DNA from 2 places in the Dorea sp. genome. Region 1 is predicted to be linked to the other one. Evidence: predicted binding sites of a transcription regulator. Region 1 holds the regulator's gene; the other holds the start of a gene.
What was found. The regulator Rex, encoded in region 1, represses fermentation and respiration genes when NADH is low (regulators of the CRP and FNR family bind a similar motif). The targets are predictions, from matches to a motif close to ATTGTTAANTANTTAACAAT.
Positions count from the first base shown of each region.

Region 1 (4,420 bases):
CTCTTGACATTTCCTTCATATGTGGTGTGATCACAAATCTTCTTCCTTCTATATGTCTTAAATAATTCTTATTATCTGCCAGAAGATTCAGCCCATCTGCATCAATCAGACATGGAACTCTTACATAATCAATCACTGTTTTTAATATTCTTTCTGCCGTTTTACTTTGTCCAAGTCCTGATCCGACACAGACTGCATCTGCCCACTCCAGTAACCGGATTACTTCTACCTGTTCAAAATCTTCATATGTCGTAATGATTGCTTCCGGAAGAAGTGTCTGAAGAATCGCCCTGTTGTCTTTTGCAGTATATATTCTCACAAGTCCGGCTCCTGCCATATATGCAGCATGCGCATTCAGATATGCGGCTCCTGCCATGCCCTTACTTCCTGCAATTATCAGTAGTTTTCCATAACTTCCTTTGTTAGAATCTTCTTCTCTTTTTGGAAGGAGCTTTCTGTAATCTTCTTTTTCATCACTTTTTACTATATCCGTATCATCCATCAGCGGCTGCGCAGAGATCCCGATATCCCAGACAACCGTTTTTCCGGCATATTTTCTTCCCTGTGCCAGTTCCAGTCCAAGCTTTTTGAACTGAAATGTGACCGTATAATCCGCCTCAAATGCACATCCAAGCACACATCCTGTTGTTGCAGATAATCCGGAAGGGATATCTACTGCAAACCTTACTGCATCCTGTGCATTCATCCATTCTATTACCTGTCTGTAAATTCCGTCCACATCACGGCTGAGACCGACACCGAATACCGCATCAATCACCAGACTGTAATGTCCGTCTTCCGGTATACAGTATCTGACTTTTCCGCCGCATGCCTCCAGTTTCCTGATCTGTTCTTTCGTTTCTTTCGTGCAATGCTCCGCATCTCCTACCAGAAATGCCTGTACTTTATAATCTTTTTCTAATAACATTCTCGCAATTGCGAATCCGTCCCCTCCGTTGTTTCCCGTTCCACATACGACACAGACATCCGAAAAATCCATTTTTTCCTGTTCCATTATCTGTATACATCCGTCTGCGGCACGTTCCATTAATTCCAGTGACGGAACACCTAACTTCTGAATGGTATATTGATCTGCAGATTTCATCTGCGCTGCATTTACCAAATACTGCATATCATCATCTCCCAACTGACATATTTACGCAACCTGAATCCTGATAATTTTGATAAAGGTACTTTGGTAATCTACAGAAGCCGCCACTGGCGGCTTCTGTAGAACACAAGTTGACAAAAGGACGTGTAAAAGTATATCCGCCTTACAGATTACTCTTACACGTCATTTTTATGTTTTTATTTATGATCTTCTTTGTAGCGGCTGATGTTATAAGACAGCTGCATCAGACTCTCTGATAAATGCACATTTTCAACCACAACATTATCTGGAAGGTTCAGATCTGTATGTGCAAAATTCCAGATAGCCCGCACACCGTTTTCCACCAGCATGTTTGCTACTTCAATTGCTTTTTCCTTCGGAATTGTAAGAACAGCAATATCTATATCATTGTTCTGTACAAATGTCTTCAGATCATCCATCATACGGATCGGCACACCACGGATCGATACGCCCTGAAGTCTTGGATTGACATCAAAAATCCCTCTCAGGATAAAACCACGGTTTTCAAAAGCTGCATAATTTGCCAGTGCCTGCCCAAGATTTCCGGCACCGATAATAATAATATTATGATCTTCTTCCAAACCTAATATCTTTCCAATCTCCGTATATAAATACTTTACATTATAACCATATCCCTGTTGTCCGAATCCTCCGAAGTTATTAAGATCCTGACGGATCTGAGATGCTGTTACTTTCATGCGCTTGCTCAGATCATTCGAAGAGATACGTTCTACACCATTTTCCAACAGTTCACCCAAATATCTGTAATACCTCGGCAGTCTTCTGATGACAGCACGAGAAATCTCTCTTTCTTCCAATATATTCACCCTTCCAATCTTAGTCTAGGATAATTATATAAAATTGAAAGATTATTGTCAAACTATTGTTGAATTTTATACAATTTCCGTTATAATAAAGTAGCATATGCAAATGCATTTTAGGAATACAGACAGAATAATGTATCCATATTTAGGAGGAAATTTATGATATTAGCATGTCACGGGATCCAGAAATCCTTTGGGGAACATCTCATTGTGAATGATGGATCTTTTCATATAGAGGATCATGAAAAAGCCGCTCTCGTCGGACCGAACGGAGCGGGAAAATCGACCCTTCTTAAGATGATCGTCGGTGAACTTGCACCGGACGGAGGGAATGTCATCCTCACAAAGGGGAAGACCTTAGGCTACCTGGCCCAGCATCAGGAAATGCAGAGTGGGAACACCATTTACGAAGAAGTAAAGACCGCAAAATCCGATATTATCGCGATGGAACGGCGTATCCGCGAGATCGAGATGGAATTAAAGCACCTATCCGGCGAAGCCTTAAATGACCGGTTAGAAACTTATAACCGCCTTACTGCGGCTTTCGAGCGCGAAAATGGTTATGCATATGAAAGCGAGATCACCGGTGTTTTAAAGGGGCTTGGTTTTACAGAAACTGATTTTACAAAACCCGTAGATACTCTTTCCGGAGGTCAGAAAACCCGTGTTTCCCTTGGCAAACTTCTGCTCACGAAACCGGATATTCTGCTTCTGGATGAGCCGACCAACCACCTGGATCTGAACTCCATCGCATGGCTGGAAACCTATCTTTTAAACTATCAGGGAGCCGTACTTATCGTCTCACATGACCGTTATTTTCTAAACAAAGTTGTGACAAAAGTTCTGGAAATCGAGCTTGGCACTCTTCGTACTTACATGGGAAATTACAGCGATTATGCTGCCAAGAAGCAGCAGCTCCGTGATATCCGTCTGAAAGAATACCTGAATCAGCAGCAAGAAATCAAGCATCAGGAAGCTGTCATCGAAAAGCTGCGTTCTTTCAACCGCGAAAAATCAATCAAGCGGGCAGAAAGTCGTGAAAAAATGCTTGAAAAGATGCAGACCATCGAAAAACCGGTGGAAGTCAATACCGACATCCATCTGAAACTTGAACCTTCCTGCGTCAGCGGTAACGACGTCTTAACCATCGAGCACTTATGCAAATCATTTCCGGGGCAGGAATTATTTACAGATATTAATCTGGAGATCAAACGTGGCGAGCATGTGGCTGTGATCGGTGATAACGGAACCGGTAAAACCACGCTCTTAAAAATATTGAACCATGTCATTGCAGCCGACTCCGGAACTTACACCCTTGGCTCCAATGTAAAAATCGGTTACTACGACCAGGAACATCATGTACTTCATATGGAAAAGACCATTTTTGATGAAATCTCTGATGATTACCCGGCACTTACCAATACAGAGATCCGCAATGTACTTGCTGCCTTCCTTTTCACAGGAGACGATGTATTCAAACAGATCAGCTCTTTGAGCGGTGGGGAACGAGGACGTGTTTCTCTTGCAAAGCTGATGCTTTCAGAGGCGAATTTCCTGATCCTCGATGAGCCGACCAACCACCTGGATATTGCATCAAAAGAAATTCTGGAAAATGCGCTGAATGATTATACCGGCACAGTACTTTACGTTTCACATGACCGTTATTTTATCAACCAGACTGCAACCCGTATTCTGGATCTTGTCAATCATACATTTGTCAACTACATTGGCAATTATGACTATTATCTGGAGAAAAAAGAAGAACTTACCACAGCCTATGCCGGCACTTCTGCTTCACCGGATCCGGACAGTACTTCTGAAAGATCTGTCTCTGAATCCAAGCTCAGCTGGCAGGAACAAAAAGAAGCCCAGGCAAAACTCAGGAAACGCCAAAACGAACTGAAAAAGACAGAAGAACGTATTGGCGAACTGGAAGAACGTGATGGAGAAATTGATTCTCTGATGGTACAGGAAGAAATCTTTACCAATTCTGTAAAATGTCAGGAACTTGCAAAAGAAAAAGCTGCCATTGCGGAAGAACTGGAAGAATTATACGAAAAATGGGAAGAACTTGCAGAAGAAGTTTAATTTTTCTAATCCTTTATCTGTTGTAGTTTCTTATAGCTGTGGCGGTAACCTTTAAGTTCTCTTACACACTTTTTAACAAAAAGGGAGTGTTGCAAAATAACTGTTTTCAGTTATCGAGCAATACTCCTTTTTTGTATGCCTAAATATCTTATTTTTTAATTTTTAAAGAGTTTCCAGTTTTTCTGCGATTGCTTTAATGAATCCCTCACTGTTAAGTACTGTTGGATTTTCGAGTGTAGTGATCAGTGCCAGGTCTTTTGTCATCTTTCCTTCTTCGATCGTATCAATCGTTGCTTTTTCAAGCTTATCGGCAAACGCCATTAATTCTTCATTTCCATCCAGCTCTCCACGTTTTCTGAGTGCTCCAGTCCATGCA
Region 1 is NZ_CDRRQK010000002.1:15,580-19,999, forward strand. It holds gene ACWJAF_RS01085 (NAD(P)H-hydrate dehydratase) at 1-1,132, opposite strand, end outside; gene ACWJAF_RS01090 (redox-sensing transcriptional repressor Rex) at 1,309-1,950, opposite strand; gene ACWJAF_RS01095 (ABC-F family ATP-binding cassette domain-containing protein) at 2,116-4,044, shown strand; gene ACWJAF_RS01100 (NADP-dependent isocitrate dehydrogenase) at 4,207-4,420, opposite strand, start outside.

Region 2 (4,420 bases), on a different contig from region 1:
AGGATAGATGTGTTCTTTTATATTCTCTAATCTATACTTTTCTTCTTCGTATTTTTTCATATAATTATATTCCTCTCCTATTTAAACATTCCTTTTCTATTTTATACAGAAATCTTTTTTATGGCAACCTTTCTCACTCAGTTTATGTAAAGTTTAAATGTTTTGCGTTACTGTTTTACAGCTATGCCAGCTACTGGTATATCCTGCAAAATTTGCTTTCTCTGGCATTTTGGTGTATAATATTAGAATATTCGCGAGAATGGAAAGGATATGTCTATGATAAGTATGAAAAAGAAACGAGTATTACGATCGGTTTTGGCAACCACCATCTGCACCGTAACAATTGCTTCTGTTAGTACTCCTGTATATTCAGCACCTTCTTCAAAAGAATTAGAAAGTACTACTTCCAATCTAAAAGGGGAATTAAATGATCTGAACAGCCAGCTGGCCACCTTAAGTAAGGAACTGGATGACACTTCAAGTCAGATTGAAGAGTTATCAGCTAAAGTCGAAAAATCCAAGCTGGATCTGGCCTCTGTTCAATTAGATGAAGAAGCTCAGTACGATTCTATGAAAGACCGCATCAAATTCATGTATGAGGGTGGTACCTCATCCCTGCTTCAGATTCTGCTCACTTCCGAAAATATGGGCGATTTTCTGAATAAGGCTGAATATGTTGCAACCATCAGTGACTATGACCGTTCTATGCTTAACCAACTGCAAGATGTCAGAAAAAGCGTAGAAAAAAAACAAGAAGAACTGGAAGAGCAGCAAAGTAAGCTTTCTGGTCTTCAGAAAACACTGACAAGCAAACGCGAAGAATTAAATTCAAAGATTTCTTCTACTTCCGGAGAGCTTGCCAATTATCAGGCTCAGCTGGAACGTGCGAAAGCTGCTGAAGAGGCTTTAAAAATCGCACAAAATAATGCCGTATCTGGTTCTCTCAAGGCCGAAGATAAAAAGACCGAGACAAAAACCGACACTACTGCAACGGCTAGTAACAATAATAACAACAACAATAATAATAACGCGAATAAAACAACTCAACCAGCACAGACAACAACGAATAAAAATACAACAACTACTACAAAACCTAATACAACAACGAACACAACAACAAATACCGGCAATAACAACACATCTTCTACGCCTTCTTCTACTTCGGATGTTGCTCTTTTCGCAGCAATCCTTCAGTGTGAAGCAGGTGGTTATGACGGAATGCTCGCTGTCGCAACCGTTATCATGAACCGTGTTGCAAGTCCTGCTTATCCTAATAACCTGCATGATGTAATCTATCAGTCCGGTCAGTTCGCTCCTACATGGAACGGTTCTCTGAACAAAGTCTTAAAGCAGGGTGCTTCTTCAACCGCATATCAGGTTGCACAGGATGCCCTCGCCGGAGCAAGACATTCTGCAGTAATTAATTGTCTGCAGTTTAGATCTGCTTCTACAGGTGTATCGGGAGTCAATGTTGGTGGAAATGTATTTTTCTAAATTACATATAACAAGTACAATAGCAAGAGAAGCTGCCACCGGCAGCTTCTTACGAATGCACGAAGATAAAAATAAGCCTCAATACGAGGCTTATTTTTATCTCATTCTTTTTGTTTTTATTCATATTCCATGACATCGATCCACTTCATCAGGAAGTCTTTTTCGAGCCGGATATCTTTCTCTAATTCTGCTGCCGCTACAATTGGAAGCCACTGCTCTACATACTGTCTTGCAGTATCACTCTTCTTACAGAATAACTTCAGATAAAGATCTGCGCTTTCCTGATCATGCAATGCAAATAACAAATAAGTCATCGCTGCATCCGCACTTGCATTTCCCTGTGATGCATGTGCCCAGTCAACCACCGTCATCTTACCATTCTTCTCAACAATAACATTACTTGGATTAAAATCTCCATGACATAACTTTGTATGTTTTGGCATGCTCTCCAACCGGGTCAGAAGTTCATATCTTTCCGTTGCATCCAGTGCTTTCAGATTCTTGATTTCGGAAGCAAGTTTATCTTTTAATTTCGGCAATGTCGCTGCTGTTTTACTCTGTACTTTTAACTGCAGATCTACGAAATCGGACATGTATTTCTCCAGATTTGCACGGTCAACCTTCATCATCTCTTCCAGTGTCTTTCCTTCTCTGTTCTCAATGATCAGTGCCCATTCCCCATTAATCTGAGTTACCTCTTTAAGTTTCGGTATATCAAGTCCAGTCTCTTCTACCTTTACAGTATTAAGAGCTTCATTAAATACCGCTGACTTCGGATGATCTGTCGCAAATATCTTAACAATACCTTCTTCTGTCTTATAAACTGATTTATAAGGTCTCTCTACGATTACATTTTTCTTCTCGAGCTTCATACAGATTCCTCCTTTTTTATTGAATCTTTGGCCCATTTCCTTTTCGTTGTCTGTATTATACACCTTATTGTCAGATTTTTAAATGGTTTTTTGTTATTTTTTTGGCTAATTTTTGTGCTGTATATAATTAGTTATTTTTTTAACATTCAAAAAAATCTATTATGATACTCTTGTATACTTTGGTATAGAAAAAGTGTGACAGTTTCCTGCCACACTTTTCCTGTATTTAATACATTATCCAACCTGCAAACAAAAACTCATGGATATATATTATTACCTGTTTTATTTTCCATAGTAGCACTTCAGGTAGATTTCCTTCATCTCACTCATAAGTGGATATCTTGGGTTAGCACCTGTACACTGGTCATTGAATGCCTGCTCTGTCATCTCATCCAATGTATCCAGGAAGTACTTCTCATCTACACCGTAGTCTTTGATTGTCTTCTTGATACCAATTCTTGTCTTCAGTTCTTCCAGTTTAGCGATGAAGTTTTCGAATACTTCTTCATCTGTCTTACCTGTGCATCCTGCGAAACGACCTAATTCAGCGTATCTTGCAAGTGCATGTGGATACTGATACTGTGAGAATGTTCCCATTCTTGTTGGAACTTCTGCTGCATTGTAGCGCATTACATCTGTAAGGATTACAGCGTTAGCAATACCGTGTGGCAGGTGATGGAATGCTCCAAGTTTGTGAGCCATAGAGTGGTTCAGTCCAAGGAATGCATTTGCGAATGCCATACCAGCCATGCAAGAAGCGTTTGCCATCTTCTCTCTTGCGATTGGGTCATTAGCACCATTCTCATATGCTGATGGTAAGTAATCAAATACAGCTTTTACAGCTTTCATAGCAAGACCATCTGTAAAGTCTGTAGCCATGATAGATACATATGCTTCGATCGCATGTGTCATTACGTCGATACCAGATGCGCTTGTCAGTCCCTTAGGAGCTGTCATTGCATTGTCAACGTCTACGATAGCCATGTTAGGCATCAATTCGTAGTCTGTGATAGGCCATTTTACTCCTGTGTCTGCATCTGTGATGATTGCGAAAGGAGTTACCTCAGATCCTGTTCCTGAAGATGTTGGGATTGCTACGAAGTAAGCTTTCTCACCCATCTTAGGGAATGTGTATACTCTCTTACGGATATCCATGAAGTCCATAGCCATATCTTCGAATTTTGCTTCTGGATGCTCATACATTAACCACATGATCTTTCCGGCATCCATTGCTGATCCACCACCAAGAGCGATGATTGTATCTGGCTCAAATGCTCTGATCTGTTCTACACCTCTTCTTGCACACTGCAGAGTTGGGTCTGGAGCTACTTCAAAGAAGCATGTATGCTGGATTCCCATCTGATCTAATTTCTCTTCGATTGGTTTTACATAACCATTCTTATACAGGAAGCTATCTGTTACGATGAATGCTTTCTTTTTGTGCATTACTGTTCCAAGTTCATCTAATGCTACAGGCATGCAGCCTTTCTTAAAGTATACTTTTTCAGGTGTTCTAAACCACAGCATGTTTTCTCTCCTCTCTGCAACTGTCTTGATATTAACCAGGTGTTTTACACCTACGTTCTCAGATACAGAGTTTCCTCCCCAAGAACCACAACCAAGTGTAAGAGATGGAGCAAGACCAAAGTTGTAAAGGTCTCCGATACCACCCTGTGAAGAAGGAGTATTGATCAGGATACGGCATGTCTTCATAGCCTGCTGATGTTTCTCAATCTTCTCTGTCTGTGATGGATGTACATAAAGTGATGATGTATGTCCATATCCACCGTCAGCTACTAACTGTTCTGCTTTTGCAAGAGCCTCATCAAATGTCTTAGCTCTGTACATAGCAAGTACTGGAGATAATTTTTCATGTGCAAATTCTTCTGAAATATCTACAGATTCTACTTCACCGATCAGGATCTTTGTTGCTTTCGGAACATCAACACCTGCTAATTTAGCAATTTCGTAAGCTGATTTTCCAGGAATCTTGTTGTTCAGTGCGCCATTGATGATGATTGTCTTACGAACTTTATCAAGCTCTTCACCTTTCT
Region 2 is NZ_CDRRQK010000021.1:37,832-42,251, forward strand. It holds gene ACWJAF_RS10220 (hypothetical protein) at 1-60, opposite strand, end outside; gene ACWJAF_RS10225 (cell wall hydrolase) at 286-1,494, shown strand; gene ACWJAF_RS10230 (phosphotransferase family protein) at 1,611-2,366, opposite strand; gene adhE (bifunctional acetaldehyde-CoA/alcohol dehydrogenase) at 2,649-4,420, opposite strand, start outside.
Region 2: the regulator Rex is predicted to act here: its motif matches at 2,494-2,513, upstream of ACWJAF_RS10230 (phosphotransferase family protein).